One region of the Paenibacillus sp. FSL R5-0519 genome, then DNA from elsewhere that is predicted to be linked to it. Evidence: a T-box and tRNA genes for the amino acid it is inferred to sense, from the RefSeq annotation. Region 1 holds a T-box; the other holds one or more tRNA genes.
What was found. The T-box of region 1 lies ahead of MKY73_RS05030 (valine--tRNA ligase). A T-box ahead of a tRNA ligase gene usually reads a tRNA of that ligase, here a tRNA-Val.
Positions count from the first base shown of each region.

Region 1 (12,267 bases):
TGGCTACAAAGCCTTCATTCGACAGCTTTTTCTCCACACGGAGTACTTCGCCCTCAAGGTTCTGCAACTCTTTCTCCAGACGAGCCACTTCCTGTTCGATATCAATAAGACCTGCCAGCGGCAAGTATAGTTCTGCCCCTGTGATGATTGCAGTCATTGCCTTATCCGGGGAGCTCAGATCCAGCCCACTATCGAACTCGGACGTGTTACAGAAACGTTTGATGTAATGACTGTTACGTTCGATGATGCTTGACACCTCAGGGCTATTTGCTTTTACCATCAATTCGATCTTTTTGCTCATAGGCACGTTCACTTCTGCACGGATGTTCCGAACTGCACGAATGGTATCCATGAGCAGGTTCATCTCTGCAACAGCCTCTGGATTCTCAAAAGCAGGATCATATACCGGCCATGCTGCCAACGTAATCGTCTCACCTTCATGCGGCAGATGCTGCCAGATCTCTTCGGAGATGTATGGCATAAACGGATGAATCAGGCGCATGGTCTGATCCAGCACATAAGCCAGTACGGATTGTGTTTTCTTCTTGGCAACCGGATCTTCCCCATAGAAGGACAGTTTAGCGAACTCAATGTACCAATCACACAGGTCATCCCAGATAAAGTTATACAGCACACGACCTGTTTCCCCAAATTCATACGCTTCGATTAGACGCGTAATATCGCGGGAAGTTTCGTTCAGACGGTGCAAAATCCAATAATCCGCTGTACCAAGCTCTCCGCTGATGTCACGATCCTCATAAGTGAATCCTTCCAGATTCATCAATGCAAAGCGCGAAGCGTTCCAGATCTTGTTGGCAAAATTACGAGCCTGCTCCACCCGTTCCCAACGGAAACGGAGATCCTGCCCTGGCGTGCTGCTGGTTGAGATCATGTAACGCATTGCATCTGCACCATATTTCTCGATCACATCCAGCGGATCTACACCGTTGCCCAATGATTTGGACATTTTACGTCCATCTGCATCACGAACAAGACCATGCATCAGCACATCCTTGAACGGAATCTCATCCGTGAATTCCAGTGCAGTGAAAATCATACGTGCAACCCAGAAATATATGATGTCATACCCTGTCACAAGTACACTTGTCGGATAATAACGTTGCAGATCTTCCGTATCTTCCGGCCAGCCTAATGTGGAGAATGGCCATAAGCCGGAGCTAAACCAAGTATCGAGTACATCTTCGTCCTGTCTGAGCTTGCGTCCTGCATTCTCTGGTAGCGTTGTCGGATCTTCAGCAGATACGATGATTTCACCCGTTTCCTCATCATACCAGGCCGGAATACGATGTCCCCACCACAGCTGACGGGAAATACACCAGTCACGAACGTTCTCGATCCAGTTCAGATATGTTTTCTCGAAACGGTCTGGAACAAAATTAACCCCTTCGCCGCTCTGTTGTTTCTTGATCGCTCTCTCTGCAAGTGGCTTCATCTCAACAAACCACTGAGTAGACAGATACGGTTCAACAACAGCGCCGGTACGTTCACTGTGTCCAACCTGATGCGTATGATCCTCGATGTTGATCAATATGCCTTGCTCTTTCATATCAGCAACAATCTGCTTGCGGCATTCACTGCGATCCAGTCCCTGATACTTACCAGCTTCTGCATTCATTGTGCCACTCTCATCCATAACCGTAATCTGTGGCAGATCATGACGGAGACCTACTTCAAAGTCATTCGGATCATGTGCAGGCGTGATTTTTACTGCACCACTTCCGAACTCTTTATCCACATAATCATCAGCGATAATTGGAATTTCGCGTCCAATGATAGGCAGTACAAGGACTTTGCCAATCATATCTGCATAGCGTTCATCCTTCGGATGAACAGCGACCGCTGTATCACCCAGCATCGTTTCAGGACGCGTTGTTGCTACTGTAACGTAGCCACTTCCGTCTTTGAGCGGGTAACGCAGATGGTACAGGTGACCCTGAACCTCTTTATATTCAACCTCAATGTCAGACAGGGCTGTCCGGTTCACCGGGTCCCAGTTAATGATGCGTTTGCCGCGGTAAATAAGGCCTTTTTCATACAGTTGAACAAATACTTTGCGAACCGCTTGGGACAGACCTTCATCCAGCGTAAAACGTTCACGTGAGTAGTCAAGGGACAAACCCATTTTGCCCCATTGCTGACGAATGGTTGTGGCATATTGATCTTTCCAATCCCATACTTTCTCCAGAAACTTCTCGCGTCCCAGATCATAACGAGTCAGACCTTCTTCACGCAGCTTCTGCTCCACTTTGGTTTGGGTAGCAATACCTGCATGGTCGGAACCCGGAAGCCACAGTGCATCATAACCCTGCATCCGTTTGGTGCGGATCAGAATATCCTGTAGTGTAAAGTCGAGCGCATGCCCGATGTGCAGCATCCCGGTCACATTTGGGGGTGGAATTACAATCGTATACGGCTCGGCATCTTTACGTTGACCGGCTTTGAAATATCCGCGCTCCATCCAGGTGGAGTACCATTTGTCCTCTGCCGCCTTAGGATCGTAAGTGGTCGGCATTTCTGTTGCAGCTGATTTTTTTTCCTCAGACATGTGTCATTCCTCCGTTACTTCATCATCTTCGCCAAAAAAAACAAAAAAAACCTTTCATCCATCAAAGGACGAAAGGTTAGCTTTCGCGGTACCACCTTTGTTTCACGCCGACAGCAAGATAGACTTCCCCTTCTGTACATGACGTGACACTTCAAGCAGATAACGGCTGCTACCGGCCCATCCTACCTCAGCAATAAATGACGATACATCTCATTCATCCCTTGTATTCAAACAGGCAACTCCCGGGCGACTTCGATCAGTTGGTTCCTGCGGAATCTCACAGCGTTGCGATTCCACTCTCTGAAAGGTCATACTGTCTACTACTCCCGTTCCACGTTGTTCTTCAAAAAACCTACACACATCATACCTTGCTCGTGCGCGATAGTCAACCTGACAACAGCGGATAAAGTGCGCTGGAATGCAGGTTTAGGGCAAATCATGCAAAAACCCGCAATCCTCAAGGGGATCACGGGTTATAACGAAGGCTTTAACTACGGATTAAGGGATGTACAATATCTGACCTTCTTCCACAACTTGTTCAGATAATCGATTATACAACTGAAGTTCCCTCGTGCTCAATTGGTATCGATCCGCAATGGCATCCAGTGTATCTTCCCGCTGGACAATACACAGTTTCACCTTACGGAATGGCGTCTGGTCCACAATCGTCCCCAGGAACAGATTCTTCCATTCCACATCCTCAGGTGCATACGTTTCTTCCTGTATCACACCGGCTGGTACCTCTTCGTTTCTCTCCACTTCAGCATCTCGTGCTGATCTGCCGGAGGATAACAAGGAAGAGATCCCCACACCCTCCGCTTGTCTTGGAGCGGATTCCTTTTTACTGCCAAAAGCAACCTTCATCTCCGGCTTGTCTTCCGTCTCAGCAACAGGTTCAGGGACAGATGCTTCGTTCTGCACAAACTCATCTACCTCAGTCGCTTCAAAAGACTGGCGTTCTTCCTCTGCATTGCCTGCTTCGGACGTACCGAATACACCTTGCCAGTTCTCCGCTTGTGGTTCAACCGGAACATCAACTGCCTGATTCTCCTGCTGAGGTACAGATCTCGCTGATTCGAAATGCCATACGTCCGGTACATCTGGTGCTGCGAACTCATTAGATGATTGAGCAGCAGGTTCTCGGACTTCTTGATCTGAATTTCTAGGCTCTGTAGGCAATGCATCCACGGAAGGCTCGGACCACGCTGAAGACTCATCTTCCAGAGGAAGCAATGGTTCCGACTCTGGGTAAGAAGCTAACCGATCAGCCGTCTCAGCCATAAATGACGAGATGGGAGAAGGTTCACTGTATGGCTCCTGGGATGCCAGTTCATCTCCATTCGCTGTCAGAGATGCAGGATCTTCGTTTACATCAGGTTGTCTGTTTTCGTTAGCGTACTCCGCACTTTGCTCCGCCGATTGAAGTGGCTCCGCCGAGGATAAGTTCGCATATTCCTGATGATATTCCGGGGCACCATAGGCAAGCTCTGCTGCATTCGCAAGTCTCTCTTCCTCACTCCGCTGGAGCAGATACTCTTGTGCAAATGTGTTGGGATCGCTATCTGTCTGTTCTGCTTCATCGGAACGGTTGGATTGCTGAGCATCCGGTGAGTGGACTACTGTAAACTCATCTGCCGACCACATTTGCGGCTCTTCAGCATGAAAGCCCTCGATGCCTCGCAGCGACAACACGCCAGTAATGTTCAGACTGCGGTTGGACAACAGATCCACGTCAAAATTTTCGATCTCAATGGAAATATCCTCAATCGATCTGACTCGGTTCAGCGGCACTGTAATCTCCACGGGAATGAAATGTTTGAGCTCTTCTGAAGCCTCATTTTCTCCTCTGTACGCACCTGTAAGTAAAAGATGTCCTCTTAAGGTGGCATGATCATCCTGCCCTATGACTTGAATGCGCGGGTATAGTTCAATCTCCTCCAATTCCTCAATCGCAGGAACTCCCTCAGACAAATGAACGCGCTCATAAATATCGAACCGCAAACCATAAGGTTGATTCAACAAAGGTGGCGTCCTCCTTTCGGCATATGTTCACCATGATCCTTCTCATGGGACTGATCCATGGTCCAAATCCTTCGTTACCCCATCTATATGCCTTGAATGAGATGAGCATGCCACCTTTTGAAAAACCTTGCTATATAAAGCGAAATAGAGAATGTTGCACCTAGCCACTTCGATGACAGAATAACCTTCCGATCACTGTTATCCCCAGATTTTTTTGATTCCCTTCTTCAAAGGGAAAATCCGGGGATAGCGTATGCTTCCGAAGCAGCTTTCTTTCAGAAAGCTTTTAGGCGAACGCTCCGCTTCTTCACGTTATTTCTGTCCTCTCCGTTCTCGTGTCACTATTAAAGTTAGCTTTATATCATTTCTTTTCGCGCTCTGCCAGTTGTGTAAAATCGGACGGCCAAGGGTCATTTACTTCAATCATGGCTCCAGTTAACGGGTGGTTAAACTTCAACACTTCTCCGTGAAGCGCCTGTCGGCCAATGGCATCCGCTCTCCCACCATACAACTCGTCACCAATGAGCGGATGTCCTGCATAACTCAGATGTACACGAATTTGGTGTGTGCGTCCTGTGTCCAGCTTCAATCGTACAAGAGTTGCCCGTTCCCACACTTCGACGATCTCCACATGCGTAACAGCTTCTTGACCACCTTCAGAGACACGTCTGCGCTGTTTGTGATGTCTGTCCTTGCCAATCGGAGCATCAATTTTGCGCAGTTCTGGGGATAGTCGTCCCCCTGCAATGGCTACATAATGGCGACCAATCTCTTTGCGGCGCATCGCTTCATCCAGTTTGGCGAGAGCAAAAACATTTTTGGCATACAGGACAGGTCCGGTTGTATCCTCATCCAGTCGATGAACATGGCGTACACTTGCCTGTATTCCGTTCATCTCATAATAGGAGGCAACCACATGATCTAGCGTGATGGCCTGATCAGCGCGGCTTCCATCCGGATGCAGTTTCATGCCTGCCGGTTTGTGCATAACCAAGCAGAAATCATCCTCAAACAAGACCTCCGCCTCAGCCCAGCGTGGCTCGACATCGATTGGCTGGGACGCAAAAAGGGCCAGCCGAAGCCGGTCCCCTGCGAGTTGTATTCCTCGGTTTGCTTTAAGCTGACGTAGCAGTTTCTCCGGAAACTGAAGTTCAGACAATAGCCATTGCTCCGCAGCCATCTGTTTGTCCGAGCTGCCGGTTACGGTTTTGCCTGGCATCAGCTCAAGCCATTCCCCGCGGCGTTTCCAAGTTTTAATCGTCATAGCGATTGAAGAGCTTTACGATTCGCCTCGATCGTATCGTCAATATCCTGCTCCGTGTGCACACCAGAGACAAACATGCCTTCGTATTGCGAAGGCGCAACACTCACACCTTGATCAATCATGGCCGCAAAATAACGACGGAATTGATCCAGATTGCTTTCTTTGGCAATATCATAATTGGTTACCGGAACGGCACTGAAGAATGGACAAACCATGGAACCCACACGGTTAATGGTTATCTCGACACCCGCCTCAGATGCATTTTTCTCGAATCCGGCTTGCAGACGTGCAGACAGTGTCTCCAGACGGTCATAGACCTCTGGTGTTAACAATTTGAGCGTGGTATATCCTGCTGCCATAGCCAGCGGATTCCCGCTTAGTGTACCTGCTTGATAGATCGGTCCCGTAGGAGCAATCTGTTCCATCAGATCCCGGCGACCACCATAAGCACCAACCGGGAGTCCGCCACCGATAACTTTCCCCAGACAAGTCAGGTCAGGTGTAACCCCATATCGTCCCTGGGCACAGTTCAACCCTACGCGGAAACCCGTCATGACTTCGTCAAAAATAAGTAGGCTGCCATATTGCGTTGTCAAACTGCGCAAACCTTCCAGGAAGCCGGAAGCCGGAGGTACAACCCCCATGTTACCCGCCACAGGTTCCACAATAACAGCGGCAAGTTCTTCACCATAACGTTCAAAAGCAAGCGTCACGGACTCCAGATCGTTATAAGGTACCGTAATGGTATTCACAGCTACGCCTTCAGGCACACCTGGACTATCTGGCAGACCCAATGTTGCAACACCTGAACCAGCCTTGATCAGCAAGCTGTCCGCATGTCCATGATATGATCCTTCAAACTTCAGAATTTTACTGCGTCCGGTTACCCCGCGTGCCAGTCGAATGGCACTCATGGTTGCTTCCGTACCGGAATTGACCATCCGCACAATATCGATGGAAGGTACACGCTCACAGACCAGTTTCGCCATCTCGGTCTCCAGCAAGGTAGGTGCACCAAAGCTTGTTCCTTTAAGGGCTGTCTCACGCAAAGCTTCTACAACGTCAGGGTGTGCATGTCCCATGATGAGTGGACCCCACGATCCTACATAGTCAATAAAAACATTGCCATCAATATCGTAGATTTTGGACCCTTCGCCGCGCTCCGCATAGATTGGCGTAAGTCCCACCGATTTGAATGCGCGTACAGGGCTGTTCACCCCCCCGGGTATGTACTGCTTCGCTTCCTCAAACGCGCTGCGTGAGCGCTCATCATTACGACGATTACCTTGTTGTACAGTCATGTGTATCCTCCTCAATGTCGATTATTTTATTTCTCAGCCAACCAGCGAGAAGCGTCTTTTCCGTAGTAGGTAATGATCATATCTGCACCTGCGCGTTTCATGCTGAGCAAGATTTCCATGGCAACTTTTTTCTCATCAATCCAGCCTTGAATCGCCGCCGCCTTAACCATGGCATACTCGCCACTTACATTATAGGCAACAAGCGGAAGATCAAATTGATCCTTGATGGTGCGCATAACATCCAGATAGGAAAGGGATGGTTTTACCATCAACATGTCGGCTCCTTCCAGCACATCCGTTTCGGCTTCACGCAGAGCTTCTCGTGCATTGGCCGGGTCCATCTGATACGACTTGCGGTCCCCGAATTGTGGCGTTGAATCTGCTGCCTCGCGGAATGGGCCATAGAATGCAGAAGCATATTTTACAGAGTAGGACATGATCGGAATGTGACTGAATCCATTCTCATCCAGCCCGGCACGGATCGCTTGTACAAATCCATCCATCATGTTGGATGGTGCAATAATGTCCGCTCCTGCTTTGGCTTGGGACACTGCCGTTTGCACGAGCAGATCAAGTGATTCGTCATTTAACACATCTCCGCAGATGTGACCGTCAATCTCCACGGTGTGTACCATACCGCAGTGACCGTGATCTGTGAATTCACACAGACAAGTATCTGCAACAACCAGCAGTTCTGGGTACCAGGATTTGATCAATCTCGTCGCTTCCTGCACAATGCCATCTTCAGCGAAGCCAGATGAACCCACACTGTCCTTCGTCTCAGGAATACCGAACAATAACACGGCTGGAATTCCCAACTCGGCAATTTCTGTTACTTCTTCCTGAAGACGATCCAGCGAGAAACGGAATACCCCAGGCATGGATTTGATTTCGGATTTAACATTTTCTCCATACGTTACATAGATCGGTTGAATAAAATCATCCACGGTTAGATGGGTCTCTCTGACCATATTGCGAATACCTGTGGATTGGCGTAAACGGCGATGCCGTACAATTGGAAAACTCATACGTGTAAACCTCCCTGAAAGTGTAATAGAGCAAAAAGGGAAGCGCGCTGGTATCCTATCGAATTCAGCACGCTTCATATGTCAACATATTACATGTGTATTAATTACGAAGAGCGCCTTCTTTGGTGCTTGTCCGTTTCCAGTCGCATAGAACGGTGATCAAGCTATCCATCGTTGCTTCCTCTGCCATGAGTGTAACACGCAGTCCAGCGGCCTCTGCTGTCTTCGCTGTAACCGGTCCGATACATGCAACCTCCACATCTTTTAACAAAGGCAGCGGATCTTGCAATCCCATCCGTTTCAACATACTCATGAAGTTGGTAACCGTCGATGAACTTGTGAAGGTCACCGCATGTATACCGCCTTCTTCAAGCAGCTTGAGCAGTTCATCATCATCTTCACCAGCGAGGATCGTATCATAGATGATGGCTTCGGTGACTTGAAGTCCTCGTTCTCGCAGCTGGTCACGTAACCACGTACGAGCCAGATCACCGTGCGGAAGCAGGACTTTCTGGCCTTCCTTCAATTCACTCTCAAAAGCCTCAAGCATGCCTTCGGCCTGGAAAGGACCTTTGACAACCTCTGCAACGATGCCATGTTTGCGCAAAGCGTCTGCTGTGGATGGTCCTACGGCAGCAATTCTTGCCTGATGAATCGAGCGAATATCCTTGCCTTCCTGTTCCAGATGGCGGAAGAAGAACTCCACGCCGTTCACACTTGTGAAAAATACCCAGTCATAGGTATTTAAAGCACTGAACGCGTCTTTGACACTTTGCTGTGCAGATTCACTGGAAGGCATGACCGTCTCAATGACCGGAAACTCATACGGTTCGCCGCCGAGTTCCTCAATGCGATTCACGAGTTCACTCGCCTGACTGCGAGCACGGGTCACCAGAATTCGTTTGCCAAACAGCGGCAGCGCCTCTGCCCATTTCAACTGTTCCCGTTGATTCACGACATCCCCTACCACAATAACAGCAGGCGGTTGGAAATTGGCTGCGATCACTTTCGCTTCTATATCTTCAAGGGTACCTGTAATGGTATCCTGTTCCGCTCGTGTTCCCCAACGAACCAGTGCTACTGGTGTTTGTGCTGGACGACCATGACGAATCAACTGTTCGCTGATATAGCCAATTTTGGCAACACCCATCATAAATACAAGTGTACCCGTCGCATTCGTCACTTTATCCCAATGGATGCTGCGATCGAGCTTGTCCGGACTTTCATGCCCCGTAATGATGGAGATAGAGGACGCATAGTCACGGTGTGTCACGGGAATTCCGGCATACGCGGGCACACTTATCGCAGCTGTTACCCCAGGCACAATCTCAAATGGAATGCCGTTTTTGTGCAGCAAATCCGCCTCTTCGCCCACGCGTCCAAAGATCGTCGGATCGCCACCTTTAAGCCGTACCACAACTTTGCCTTCCAGAGCCAGATCAACCAACAGTTGATTGATCTCTTCCTGTTTCATCGTATGCCGATCCGGGCGCTTGCCCACATAAATCTTGACCGCGCCAGGTTTCATTTGTTTCAACAATCTCGGACTTGCCAAACGATCATAGACTACAGCATCGGCTTTACCGATGGATTCCCACCCTTTTACCGTAATCAGCTTTGCATCCCCAGGACCTGCTCCTACCAAAAAGACCTTCCCCACCATGTCTTCATCCCCTAACTTCTGCCAGTATCTGCTCTGCTCCCCGTTCGATCAATCTCCAAGCCACTTCTTCTCCCAGACGAACCGGGTCTTTGCCAGTCAGAGCTTCCTTAAGAATCAGTCCACCATCCGGTGTACCGACCATACCTGTTAATTGTAACGTGTTTTTGCCATTCAGGGAATCTGCATCTTGCTGAGGCACCCACACCGCATGAGCACCAATCGGAACCTGACAACCCCCATTCAATACACTGAGAAAACGGCGTTCCGCCTGTACAGGAAATGCTGTCTCGGGATCATTATACAGCTGCAACAAGTGCAACAATTCCTCATCGTCTTCACGGCATTCGATACCAAGCGCCCCCTGGCCCACGGCCGGAAGGCAAGCTGTCTCGGTCAAGTACTCGGTAATCCGGTCTTCCCAGCCCATCCGGTACAACCCTGCAGCAGCCAGAATAATCGCATCAAGGCCTTCAGTCTCCAGCTTCCGCAGACGGGAATCGATATTGCCGCGAAGCGATTCCAATTGCAAATCTGGACGATAGGCTTTTAATTGACTGGATCGGCGCAGACTGCTTGTCCCAACTCTTGCGCCTTCTGGCAATTGATCCAGCGTAAGTCCATCATTGGAAATGAGCGCATCCCGTGGATCTGCACGACGGGGAACAGCGCCATTAATTAATCCTTCGGGTAACTCGGAGGGCATATCCTTCATGCTATGCACAGCCATATCAATGGTACGATCAAGCATCGCCTGTTCAATTTCTTTGACAAACAATCCTTTGCCTCCCACTTTTGACAGCGTTACATCCAGAATGAGATCTCCCTTGGTAACAATCTTATGTACTTCAAAGTCAAAAGCTAATCCTTCCCGCTCACAAATGTCGCGTAAATCCTGAATAACATGGCCTGTCTGGGTTAGCGCAAGCGCGCTCTGTCTACTTCCAACTTTAATTGTACGCATATCTATACTTCCTCCTGATTACGGGATATCCAGTCCCCGATTTCTTCTTCGGTCCACCACCGGAAATGGCCTGTACGAATATCTTCTAATATGTGCATTTCAGTTAACTGCCGAAGCAACGTACTTCTGAGACTAGAAGAAGATACGCGTGACTTCACCTCGGTCCTCATCTGGTGCAAAAACTCTAGATACGTCTCATACTCATCACCAAACTGTCGTTCAAGTGTGGCACGTATCTCAGCAGCTGCTGCCGGCCCCGCTCCTGCTGTGGATATCGCTATGCTTAATCTCCCGCGCCTTACCACGCTTGGCGTAATAAAGCTGCTGTGCTCCGAAGACATCGCGTCATTCACTAATATGCCCACAGCCTCCGCATCCCGAACCACAGTTGAATTGACCTCTGACCGGTCAGTCGCTGCATATACGAGAAAGGCCCCCCGCAAATCTCCATTGCGGTAGGACCGGTCTATCCATTGAATTCGGGATTCATGATGCAGTTGTTGTAATACGGGAGTAAGCTCGGGACTAATGACCGTAATCTGTGCCTCGGCATGCAGCAATCCCTTAATTTTACGCTCGGCCACACGTCCACCACCAACCACGCAGCACTTCTTGCCTGAAGTATTCACAAATATCGGTGTGTAACGGTCCATCCTCTTCACTCTCCCGTCCAACGATGAAACGCTGAATACGCATTGGATAAAAAACTTATAATGACAAATGCGTACCCGATCAGAGTCCATCTTGCCATGATGATCGTAGAGAACTGTTTCCTTCTCTTGGATACGAAGTAACCCACATAGATGGCTATAGCAAGACCTGTCGAAATAACTTTGAGATCCAAGAGTAGAATCCAGCGTCTTTCCGCCACAATGGATAATACGGCAAGCATCACAGAAACCCCAAGGAGCGGTGTTCCTATCAACGTAGCACCATCCATATACTTACCGATCACTTCCAGGCTTGGCAGCCGGCGCATCGTATCATTCCACTTTTTTTTCTTCAACTTACGGTGCAAGAACAGATATAACAAGGCAAATACCGTAGCAACGGTTAACGATGCAAAACCAAGATTCGCCAGGGTAATATGCATGATGAGTAATCCATGTACCGTTTGCCAGTTATGCAGTGATATCTCTCCGGCCGTAAACCACAGTCGGTTTAATACCGTAACGGAGAAACCTACAACATTCAGCAACAAAATCACAAATTCGGAACGCTGGATGCGAGTCATGACGAGAGACATCAACACAATACTGAATGAAAATATAAACAAAAAATCAAAGGTGGTATAGATGGGGAAATGGCCTTCAGTCCACATGCGCATAATGACATGTGTGACCTGCAGTCCCCAAACAACAACAAGAAACCCTGTGCCTGTCCGCTTCGCCCCCGCATTGCGTCGAATGCAGTCCGAGAAATAGAACAGTAGGCTCAGGGCATACATATAGATTAGAGCTTC
Region 1 covers NZ_CP150234.1:1,143,436-1,155,702, reverse strand. Annotated here, with positions in the region: gene MKY73_RS05030 (valine--tRNA ligase) at 1-2,566, opposite strand, end outside; T-box leader at 2,628-2,909, opposite strand; gene MKY73_RS05025 (LysM peptidoglycan-binding domain-containing protein) at 3,065-4,588, opposite strand; gene MKY73_RS05020 (RluA family pseudouridine synthase) at 4,950-5,852, opposite strand; gene hemL (glutamate-1-semialdehyde 2,1-aminomutase) at 5,849-7,153, opposite strand; gene hemB (porphobilinogen synthase) at 7,180-8,181, opposite strand; gene cobA (uroporphyrinogen-III C-methyltransferase) at 8,282-9,844, opposite strand; gene hemC (hydroxymethylbilane synthase) at 9,849-10,805, opposite strand; gene MKY73_RS04995 (bifunctional precorrin-2 dehydrogenase/sirohydrochlorin ferrochelatase) at 10,808-11,458, opposite strand; gene ccsA (cytochrome c biogenesis protein CcsA) at 11,464-12,252, opposite strand.

Region 2 (12,267 bases), 820 kb from region 1:
TTTGAACATTGAGATTGAGGAAGGAAGTTTAAATGAATATTAGGGAGTGCCTTCCCCGCGATAAGTCTGATTATGAAGCGGTGCGTAAGTTAAGTGATTTCAGTGATGTCGAATTAAAAATTATCATCCCAGAGCTGATGGAGTGGTTACAAGACGGGAATTGGCCAATCTCTAAGCCGGTAGAGGATCTATTATTGAGATTGGGGAAGGAAATAATTCCTCATATTCAGGATGTATTGCGAACCCGAGATCCACAGTGGGAATATTTCATTTTGGTCGGACTAATTGATCGATTGCCTGTATTTCATCTCAGTATGCTACAGACGGATCTAGTAAGGATATTGGAGTCCCCTACACCTGATGAAATACTAGAGGGGTTGGATGGGGTTATCTTTGAGCTTTTGGAAAAGATGAAGGTACATCAACGAGAGGTAATCGGAGATGGAAATTTGGATACATAGCAATAGGTAATTAACTTTCTAAGAAGGACTGAAATATTGAATATGGAGTGATAAACATGTTGAAATATCAACTTCTTTTCCCGACTTGTTTGAGTTCGGAAATATACTGTTTGGAGATTGTACAAGAGTTAATTGGCTTATTTGATATTTCAGAGAAGGAAGCCTTTCTCCGGATTAATTCCTTTTGGGAAGGCAATGATTTTACATCAGAAGACGACCTGATTTTTCATGAGTCTCCTGAATATTGGGCAAAAACAACATATTATGAGCAATCAAATTGGTGGAATGCAAAACAGGATGAGCTAACCCCCAGAAAAATAGATTGAAGATCCAAAACTATAATTAGGTTACAATTGATATAAAAAACAAGGAAACCGTCATTATGATTTTATAAAAAGAGAAAGGACTCTTCCGCCCATGGAGTTATCAAGGTCTCAGCAATTAGCCCAAGAGCATGTAACCAATTATGCAAGAAGCCGCAAAAATGAGGCGGAGCAAACCATTAGGGAAATCCTTCGTATGTCCAAAATCGAGCTGAAGACATTTGAACATGCTATCATCAAACTTAAATCTCATGCAAGTATTGCACTACACTTTCACCCAGATCGATTAGATCCGACCATGAAAAGCGTTGCTGTAGCACTACTTGAGCAGGGAGTTTATAAAAGTCAGTTTGAGACTTTCTTATCGAATGGAAGTGTATCCGCATTTTCAGGTGGTGAACGTGACGTTTGGGAGAATAAAATGTTTGGCGGAGCGTACCAAATAAATGGCCCAACCAATAGCGAACGACCCAAGTATGGGGCACTCAATGTCATGTTACATCCCGACGGACCTGCTCCGCGTTTTGGATCATGTTATTTTATTTTATCCGCTGAGGTCTCTCATCGTTGCACGTATACATATTTGGATTCTCACCAAGAACCTGAGGAAAAGGGAACGTATGAGGAATTCGACCTCATTTTGGCTGCTCTCTTGAGGGATGTATTTTATAGTAATTTTGCCATTGGTGAAAGAAATCTAACCGTTCAAAAGTTGATCGGCCATATGCTCGTTAATCTTGAGAAACCGTTCCAAAATCCATCAAACCAAGAGCCCAACCGAAATCTGGACTATTATATCGAAGCTCAGGTTCATGGTGATATTTCCCTTGAAAAAGATGTCAAGATGCTTGTTGCCGACCCATCATTTAAAGGCACCCATACCGGACGAATCTTGGAGCAGATATGTTTAAAGTATTCCATTGATCTCCACTGGCACATGGGCTTTACCCTTTTGATTGATGAGGTTCCTATGGATTTTCGTGGTCCTTCGATGCCTTCGCTGGCCAAAAGAATTGCAAAAAGTGATTTTATTGATGCAAATATGATTGGGTATGCTGCTACGGACTTGAAACGAAACCCAAGTCATTGGAGCGATAGAGGAACCTACAAAGAAGTTCTACAAGAATTAAAATTACTTTGGCATGTCTTAGTGAGATATGGAAAACCAATGGACAAGTAAAACGGTTTTCGAGATAAAAATATTGAATATGTAGTGATAAAAATGCTAAAACAGCAATTTCTTTTCCACTTGTTTGCTCATCTCCTGAATTTTAAATTGTTACTCAATAATAGTACTCTAACAACCTTGAGTGCCTAGCCTTTCAAGGTTGTTTGTTTTTTATCATTCAAACGGATTACTGACTATAGATTTATCTATGAATCTGTTGTGACAAAAAGAGAGGTGAAGCAATGTCAACCAAAAAGATGGGGCGGCCTAAATCTGACAAACCCAAAAGCAGAACGATTGAGATACGTGTCGACGAGGAAATTATGAATAAGCTCGATATTTCGGCTGAGAAGCTGAATACGAATCGATCAGACATCGTTCGCAAAGGGATTGAGAAGATTTACGACGAACTCCAAAAATGAAAAAAGGAAGCAGCGTAAGTCCCACGAAGAACACGCTGCTTCCTAACCCACAATCACTTGTTGAATGAGCGACTGCATAAATATCCTATCATGTGCAGAACGTTCATTCAAGTGAGGTGCGAATTGATATACAGGAGGATGCACATGAATTCGATAGTAGAAGCATTATATAATGGACGACTTCGACCGGATGAGATGATGATGCCGACACATCCTGAGTACCAAGCGTTAGGGCGGCAGATTGCAGCTCTGACAGAGCAATGGAAGAATCGATTGAGCGAGGACGAATTTCTTGAGCTTGAACAGTTATTTGACTTGTGTGGCAGATGTGAGGGCATGCATACGGAAGCAGCGTTTGCACAAGGTTTTCGTTTGGGTGCCAACATGTTAATTGAAGTCATGAGTCAGCGTGAGGAATCGGTGTTGGAGTTTAACCAAGTTTAACGATGTGAGCAGAGAGCAGGTTTACTTTTACAGCTAAATTCTCAGATAATGACGTGCATACAACATACTTATTTTACACCATAAAAATGTATCATACATTTATTATAACAAAGCCCTCAAATCCTCTCTGCATTCAGCAGCGGGGTTCGAGGGCTTCACTTAACTATAGAGTTAACAAATTTATATATAGGGAAAGGACCTGTTAAACAAATGGTTCCTTAATCCGCAATATTTCCCGCCATCTTCAGACGGCGAGCAATTTCCTTAAAGTCTTCTTGCGAAATGCCTGGGGCGAATTCTTCTTCCACCGCAGGAGCTTCCGGAATCGGGAATCCTTCAGGTATCCCTTGGATGACTTCAAGAGGTTGTCCATCTTCGGGGTGAGTGCCTTTCCAGATCTGGCCGATCGCATTGAAGTCTTTATCACTATAGGTGTACAGCTTGGTGTGTACTCCTTTTTCTTCATATTTACGAGCCTCGTTGAAGGCCTTGTTGTTTAGTGAAGGAATAGGGACCAGCTTGGTCACATTTACGCCAGTTGCAATCTCAAGGGCTTTTGCATATGCAACGACATGCACGCCGCCACGTACCAGCAGGAAACCAACCACTTCCCGGGCTGCCGGGTGATCTGTCATCTCATATACTTTCATCTTATGGGTACGAGCACCACATTCAAGGAAGAAGTTATGCAGTAGATCCTCGACCAGGTTACCGCTGTTGAAGACATTTGCTCCCGTCCATGGATTACCCATAGAGTCGAAAGGCATTGCGCCTTGTGCACCTGCCAGATAGTGATAAGACAGACGAGCATCTTTCACGGAACCTAGCGGCGTATCATCGGGTTCTTTGTACTCGGTTGAGCCTCTGAGGCACTTGTTAATGCCATGAGACACAAGCTCAACATGTCCCAATTCTTCGGCCGTGATACTCATGACCAGGTCGTAGAAGGGCTTTAGTTTTTCCTTGGATCGAAAATTAAACGATTGATAGAGGTAGTTGTTCAACGTTGACATTTCTCCGAATTTGCCGCCTAGCAACTCTTGTATGGCTGCTGCTGCGTTCGGATCTGGCTTCTCGACATTTGGAATCTCAATTAGGATTTCATCCAAGCGTTTGAACATTGGGGTGTAACCTCCTCAAATTGGTATTGCAGATCGTGTGCGGTTGCGTAATTGTGAAATTACTCAATCATGGCCTATTACACGTAATTTGGATTTTTTAAACAAAAAACCAACCAAATGGGACTTTAGCAACGCATAACGTAGGCCTCAACTCTTCTCTCTTCTGTTATTTCCAATACGGCGATTTTTATGTATAATCAGACATTCGAACGAGTCTTTGCGTTATATAGAGAAGAGAGTCATGAATTCATTAAAGGAGTAAAAGATGAACAAGCGTTGGATACAAATAGTTGGGATCGTGATGTTTCTAATAATTCTGATGTACACAAGCAGCGAGCCTGCCACAGCACAAGACGTTACGAACGAGGTTCAAGTGGATGCAGATACGCGGGAGTTACTTGAAAAGAAATACGGGTTGGATCGTCCTGAGGAGCCGAAGACACAACAACACGTTTTCTCGGGTGACTGTGGAATGAGTTTCCGGACGGAGCCTACTGATTCGTTTGACCGGCTTGTTCATGTGGTTCCTTTTTCCCTAAGGCCACTGGCCTGGATCTTTCGTTTATTCGTGTAAAATGAAACCCGGACGGGCAATATAACAGAAACATATTGTCCCAAGGAGTGAGTGAAATGAGAATGCTCATCGTTACCGTCATGTCGGTAGTCCTGAGTTTAGCCGGAATTACATCAGGCACTGGCTCCGCCATCCCCGATTATGCGAAGTGGGGAATTATTGCGGTCAAAGAAACACAGACAAAGTACAATGTGGATATTTTGGACTATAAGCATATCGGTCGTACCTCTCTAACAGCGGATCAGTCACGGGAACAGTTCAAGCTATGGGTTCGTGCCAAAGACGGCAAGCAATTCGCAGTTTATGTGAATGTCGATTTTAATCCGTCTACACAGCAATTAAAGAAAGTACAATTTTCGGAATCGGATCGACACTGATCCGTTACTGAACTGGGTCATTACAAGTCACGTAGTTATATGAGCAGCATTATTAGAGGAACCAGACTCCCTTGATCGTTAAGGTGGAAGTCTGGTTTTTTTATTTTACAAAATCCTTTTTTTACTATTGAACAAAGAACTTATGTTCGCATATAATATGAAATACAAACAAACGTTCTTATCGGAGGGATGATTATGCTAGGGAAATATATTGGCCAGATGGTGGAGCTTGTCTACATGGATCGTGCAGGGCAGATTACGCAGCGACAGATTCGAATTAACAGTGTACGTGGCGGGATGATTAGAGCATCAGTGGGAAAAGAAGGCTCACCCCGAACCTTTCTGGAGCAAGGTATTCTGGCATGGCGTCCTGTTAAGGACCTGAATGGGGAGGTAAAGTATGCTGAACGACTTTGAACGCAAGATTTTACGTATTATGGTGAACTATGCAGGACAACAGCGCAGGCTGCCGCGTATGGATGAACTGGAGACCAAGACGGGACGAAGCAGAGCTTACATTCATGAGTCATTGCTGGAGCTTGAACGCACAGGGCACATCGCGTGGGAGAATCGGTCTACGCTCGAAGGGATACAGATTTTGCAGGCATGGGAACAGGTACAACAGCCGATTCGCAAAAGCCAACCTTCCGGGGACTCCGTAAAATATTTTACGGACTACTAATTCTAATAAGAAAACGCCAACCCGGATATCCGGATCGGCGCTTACTGTGCACATACGACGTGTGCATCTATTTTAGAAATGGGGAAGTTGGTCCAGGTTGTTGGTTGGGTCACCGTCGGCATCGCCGCGAATGTACATTTCGCCATCCTTGCCTTTAAATACATTCACACCGGCAATAGCGCCAGCCTTTACTTCTGCAAGTGCCTGCTGATAATCCAGTACACGTCCTGCTGAAGTCTGAAATGCTGTCAGGTCACCGTCGCCATTTTTCTGTACGGCTGTGAAACTCTCGCGTGTTGTTTGATCCATGATGTCACACTCTCCTTATATGACGAGATAGGAATCTGCTTACCTGATTAGCCTATCCGAATTCATGGGAAGTATGCATCATATGCTGATCAGACATGCCAATGCCGAAGTTTTACAGACTCTTTTTCATACGAACATGCAGAATATCTGCATCATAAAAAGGTTCTTCCGAAATCACTTCATAGCCCAGTTTTTCATAGAATTTCTGTGCCTGACATTGCGCATCCAGTACAGAATAGGATAAGCCAAGTTCACGTGCCAGCTCCTCCATCGCGAGCAGAAGCACGCGTCCATAACCGAATGAACGATGAGATTCAAGCACCGCGATCCGCTGCATTTTGGCCGTATCCTTGCTGTAATAGATCAGACGTCCTGTGGCTACAGCTTGTCCATCCGTGCTTAACAATACATGATGCACATCTGGACTGATGACATCATATTGATCAATCTCAATCTCGGCAGGCACCTGTTGCTCGATCACAAAAACGTGATGGCGAATTTCCAGGGCTTGCTTCAGTTGTTCTTCTGTCGATACATAACTAATCTCAGCTGCCAATTCCATTCCTTCTTTCTGCTCTTGCGCGACATATCAGACTGAATTATACAAAAAAATGTTTTTCCTGTATAGTGAAGTCTGGAACATATTGGGAGAGGAGGGGGTAGTGATGGGCATGGCAGGCATCATGGTCATTACATTGTTAATGTCGGCGGGAATGATTGCTCTGTTGTATTACGTTACCAAGAAAGCATACTCACGCAAGTGGGATGAAGAGGAGTAACTAACCTGTTAATCTTCACGGCAAAACTTCACTGCTTCCTCGCGGAGAATATACATCTTGAACTACCGATTTGGAGTATACGTCCAGCCAGACGGGCAGAGATTCAACATTTTCATTGGGTTGTTTTAACTGTTGGAATTGAACCGTATGTTCATCCCGTTCCAAGCCGCAACCGGTGACGGTTGTCATGACAATCATAAGCCCAACGAAAAAAAAGAAGCATTTGGTAAATGTATGTGTATTGGATTTTGACCGTTTTGTTAAGTTTCTCATAGAGAATTCACCTCGTTGTAGATATGGTAATCTTCCTTTATTGTGCACCATTTTGGGTGAATTATAACCAAATAAATCATTGACAATGAACACGGTTACTTGATATGATACTGTTACTTGATTGGGAAATAATTATATATCATGATCTGTTAGCTCAGCTAAAGATAGCATTATGATCGTGATGGATACATCCTATTTATTACAGGGCGATAGCTCAGCGGGAGAGCATTATCTTGACAGGGTAAGGGTCGTGGGTTCGATCCCCACTCGTCCTATATGAAAAAAAGGGCAACTTCTTTTGAGAATTATATCTCAAGAGGAGTTGTTTTTTTATATAACATTATGGCCACCTCTGATAATATATGTAGGTGGTTTTTGTTGATAATAAATATACTTAATGGTATAATTTGGATTAAATTAAGCAGTTAAAGTAGTTACGGTCATCGATAAAAATAATACAGAAAAAAGATATGGTGGTTGATGGAATGGGACAAATAAAGCGTGTTGCGGCACTATATCGAGTGTCCACAAAAGGTCAGATGGACGGGAACGATATTCCAATGCAACAACGAGCATGCAGGAAGATGGTAGAGAAACAAGAGGGATGGAAGCTAGTTAAGGAATATACCGAAAAAGGGGTATCAGGTTTTAAAGTACCTGCCTCGAAGCGTGATGTTATCCAAAAGGCTAAAGAGGATGCAGAGAATGGTTTATTCGATGTCTTGTTGGTATTTATGTTTGATAGGCTTGGAAGAAAAGATGATGAGACTCCCTTTGTACTTGAGTGGTTTGTAAACAAAGGGGTAGAAATGTGGTCTGTAATAGAAGGTCAGCAAAAAATTGAAGCATACACCGATCGGATGGTCAACTACTTAAGATTTTGGCAGTCAAGCGATGAAAGTAGGAAGACCTCTGAACGAGTCAATGAAAAACATATACAGATGGTCGAAGATGGTATTTTCAGGGGAGGAGGTATTCCCTACGGGTATAAAAGTGTTGATTCCGGTAATGTAAATAAAAAAGGAAAAGCACTGCAAAAACTGTGCAAGCACGAAGAAGAGTCAAAGATCGTACAAGAAATATTCCGACTAGTGCTTAAAGAAGGTTACGGACAATTAAGAATAGCTAAACTTCTAAACGAAAAAAATGTTCCGACAAGAAAAGCAAAACAATGGGGTGCTCCTACTGTAAACGTTATACTTAAGAATCCAATTTACAAAGGAGTAATGAGATACAGAAAAGAAAAAGGAGACGATATATTTTCAAAACCAATCCCTGAATTAATGATAGTTTCAGAAGAGGATTGGAATAGTGTACAGGATATAAGGGATAAAAAGAACCCTAAGAATCCAAAAAGAAATGATAATTCCATTCCCATGAGCACTAAAGGAAGTTTACTTTTAACTGGAATAGCTAGATGCGGTTGTTGTAATTCTAGATTGACCACGACTACATTTGTAAATAAATACAAAGCAGCTAATGGAGAAATAGTCAGATACAATCAGAATAAAAGTTACCGTTGTAGTGGAAAATTGCAAGGAAAGACGGATTGTAACGGACAGGCAACATTTTCTTCAAAGAAGGTAGAGAGACAAGTCTTAGAAAGCGTGGAGGTATACTTAAGTGAACTCAGAACAATAGATGTTCAATCGGAAATTGAATTGATAAAAAAGAAAGTTTTTAATCAAGAAGAGGAAAGAATTAAAACAATGCAAAATTTACTGGAAGAGCACTATGAGGAGCTTGTGGTATTAAACGCTGAGGTTCCAAAAGCTATAATGGGTAAGAGTGCATTCAAGCCAGAAATGCTCAATGCTCTTATCGAGAAAAAAGAAAACGAAATTCTGAAAACTTCTGAAGATATTAAGGGAATAGAGCAATTGTTATCCTCCAAAAAAATGGAGATATCAGAGATGGAGACTCTAAAAGATGATCTCCCAGTTTGGGGGGAGATATTTACAAATGCATCTACAGAAAAGAAGAAAATGATGTTAAGCACATTGCTAGAGGTGGTCTACATTAGCAAAGATAAAATATTGGTTGAAATCAAGGGTGGAATAAAAGAATTACTCGGTCATCTATACAGAGAGAGTAAGGATATCAAGAGCTCACTTATTTGACAGGGTCGGGGTCAGTGGTTCGAGCCCACTACAGATCATACACGAGAAGCCTTACGATGTAAGGCTTCTTTTCTTTTTTTACATACAAATATGAATCAGTTCCCGATTCTTTCATCCTCTCTTCCTCTTTTTTAAACAAAACTTAAATAAAACATAAATTCAACGTAAGGTTCCTCTTCTATACTTGGTTCTGAGGTCAACAGACACGACAAAGAGGAGAGAACTTATGAATTATTCAAACCCATTTACATCAGAGTTAGCCAAAGTAGGAATCGCGGGTGCACTGGCCTTCATACTGGCAGCAAGCCCACTTGCCAACATGGGGGTTGCAGCCGCGCAAGCAGTCCCGACACCTGTATCTACGAACATGCCTAACACACACAAAGACTCCCTAGAGCAGTCCCCGATTCAATACCAGATCCAGGCTCGGCTGAATGAGAAAGACATGACGATCCAGGGGAGCGAGAAGGTAACGTATCGCAACACAAGCAAGGATACACTCCAGCAACTGGTCCTGCATACATATGCTGATGCGAACCTCTCCAAGTCTACACAGGCGAGCATGTTCCAACAGAACAATGAACAGATTAGTGAAGATCATCCGGAGAAGACAGCGGAGGACTTTCTGGGTGGCATTGATATTCAGGCTGTAACAGCAAATAGCCAGTCACTGGACTTCCATAAGGAAAATCAAGCGCTGACTGTACAGTTGAAAGAACCCGTTAAACCAGGCGAATCTGTAGCTTTCCAACTAGAATTCCATCTGAAGATACCTTATGGCTCACAGCGGGTTTCCTATTACAAGGATATAATTAATGGTGCACACTGGTTCCCGGTAATGTCTGTATATGATGAGGTCAAGCAGCAGTGGAATAAGGCACCGTATAGTCGAATATTCGAGAGCGATTATTACACCTCGTCGGACTTTGAAGTCCAATTTAATGTGCCTGAGGAGTATCAGGTAGCCATGCCTGGCTCTATCACCACTCAAGACAGTACAGAACATGGACGTAAGATTGTGTCTGCTGCAGCCGAGAATACGAGAGAGTTTGTTTTCTTTGCCAGTCCTAATCTTCAAGTGGAGCGCGCTACCCGTAACGGTCTGACGGTGGAATACTATTATTTCAACGATGATCCATCCAAGAAAGAGATCGTTGACCGGTACATTAATCAGGCATTTAAGGTCATTGATTTCTATAGTGAGAAATACGGCAAGTATCCCTATCCTGAGTTCCGAATTGTCGAAACGTATGTACAAGGCGTTGCCGTAGAATATGCGAGGCTGATTCAGATGGGACAGATTCATGACAGCGCGGTTCCCGAAGAAGATACAACATTTGTTCATGAAATAGCACATCAATGGTTCCATGCACTGATCGGTAATAATTCGGAGACAGAATCCTTCCTGGATGAAGGCTTTGCCGATTTCTCCATGGTGTATTTTGCCGAGAAACAGGGAGATAAGCTAAATGGTTTTAGATCCATACAGTTTGATACTAGCCCCGTAGATATGACCATTGCATCAACAAATGATGAAGTAGGGGACTTGGCCAATCTGCTCTACTATCAAAAAGGGCGACAAGCGATATACCAGCTTTACCGTTCCGTCGGTGAAGAGAAGTTTGATCACTTTATGAAAGAATATTTCAAACGATACGTGTACCAAAATGCGACGATTGAGGGGCTTCTTCAAACCATTGAAGATGTGCTTGGTAAGGAAGTACGTACCGAAATGCAAATGGCCCTATATCAGCCTGATTTTGTCTTAAAGCCTGAATACCAATTATCACAGGAAGAGACAGCCGCATATGTGCATGATATCTTTCAAGCGCAGTATCAGGCTGTCATGGGTATGATCCCTAATCTGCCTTATGAAGTAATGAATCGATTGATGGATAAAGTCCTTCAAGGCGAGAAATTAATCATTGTGCTCAGTGATGAGGGGAGTAAGCTGGCAGCCAAACAGCAGGAAAATATGGTTGATCAGTTGACCGGATTTCTTGATATGAGCGGTATAAGGTACGACGTTGTAAGGGATCGCAAGGAACTGAAGCAAAAGATGAAAAAAGAGATCGGTAACAGCAACCTTATTGTCATTGGTAACGCCAAGACTAACGGATTGGTCCAGGCTTTAAAACTCAACATTATGGATCGGACAAAACAGACGGGTTTTCCTTGGAAAAATACGATGAATCAACCGCTCGCCGCTGGTGCATATGTTATTAAACATCCCTATAACCAGAATCGATTAATGCTTCACTATTTCTGGAATGAGGATCATCTGAGCAATGCGGCATTTGAAGCTTTTATGCTGAAAATGGAGGAGTCTATTGGATTCACGAATGACTTTTACCAGTACTATGTATTGGATAACCAAGGCAAAGAGAAATTCGATAAAAAATTAGCGAATCCCCTATCTCCACTTTTTGCGGAGGAATAAGTAGTTAGTTTTGCAGTTTCTTCATCCAAACAGGTTAGCCTATTCTTATGGGTTAGCCTGTTTCGTCTTGTGAACATAAGCAAACCATTGGTTATATGAAAAATCAGACTTAGAATAATAGGCTGCAAGATGGGCATAATGCTTTAACATAAAAGTAACTTCATGAATATACTTATCGGGAGAAAACAATAGGAGGGATTAATATGAAGGATCAACATTATCCGAGCGTACCAATGAAAGGCACAGTGGCTGATTACAAAGGTAAAGGAACTAAAGGAATGAACAAAATGAAAGCGTATTCATATAATGCTAGAATTCGTCCTATCATTCGTATTACTCAGGAGCCGGCTGCGAATGAGGCTAATGTTGTTGATTTTTCAATCCTATTAATGAACGCTTCGGATGTTTTATATTCGCGACTGGTAACGGGTAATATCCCGTTCACGAAGGAGTTGAGCTCCCATGTCTATGACTGAAAATATTGCTCAGGCAGCACTGGGCGCAGCGATAAAGGCCAACAGGGCCATTGCGCCATATGATTATTGCGATGAAGAATCCAGACGGATGTACACGCCTCAATTTGATAAAAAAATGGACAATCCTATATATACCGCTGCAATGGCGGGTCTTCAATCGATCTATTGGTTTCGGGCGATCAAGGTAAAGGGGCTTATCCCTGATGCAAAAGCAGATTATTATGCTACGTATTCTACCAACCATAATCACATCGGAGGAATTGGACTAGCCTACTCGAACAGCCCGACAGGACCATGG
Region 2 covers NZ_CP150234.1:1,964,882-1,977,148, forward strand. Annotated here, with positions in the region: gene MKY73_RS08980 (DUF5071 domain-containing protein) at 33-461, shown strand; gene MKY73_RS08985 (hypothetical protein) at 518-787, shown strand; gene MKY73_RS08990 (DUF3626 domain-containing protein) at 879-1,964, shown strand; gene MKY73_RS08995 (ribbon-helix-helix domain-containing protein) at 2,195-2,374, shown strand; gene MKY73_RS09000 (DUF6809 family protein) at 2,519-2,818, shown strand; gene MKY73_RS09005 (manganese catalase family protein) at 3,037-3,939, opposite strand; gene MKY73_RS09010 (hypothetical protein) at 4,205-4,513, shown strand; gene MKY73_RS09015 (DUF3889 domain-containing protein) at 4,570-4,890, shown strand; gene MKY73_RS09020 (hypothetical protein) at 5,086-5,307, shown strand; gene MKY73_RS09025 (hypothetical protein) at 5,291-5,572, shown strand; gene MKY73_RS09030 (DUF3892 domain-containing protein) at 5,645-5,881, opposite strand; gene MKY73_RS09035 (GNAT family N-acetyltransferase) at 5,994-6,437, opposite strand; gene MKY73_RS09040 (hypothetical protein) at 6,676-6,933, opposite strand; tRNA gene MKY73_RS09045 (tRNA-Val) at 7,137-7,208, shown strand; gene MKY73_RS09050 (recombinase family protein) at 7,419-9,053, shown strand; gene MKY73_RS09055 (M1 family metallopeptidase) at 9,280-11,493, shown strand; gene MKY73_RS09060 (hypothetical protein) at 11,697-11,969, shown strand; gene MKY73_RS09065 (hypothetical protein) at 11,956-12,267, shown strand, end outside.
Region 2: it has a tRNA-Val gene. The T-box ahead of MKY73_RS05030 (valine--tRNA ligase) is inferred to sense a tRNA for this amino acid. The anticodon was not compared.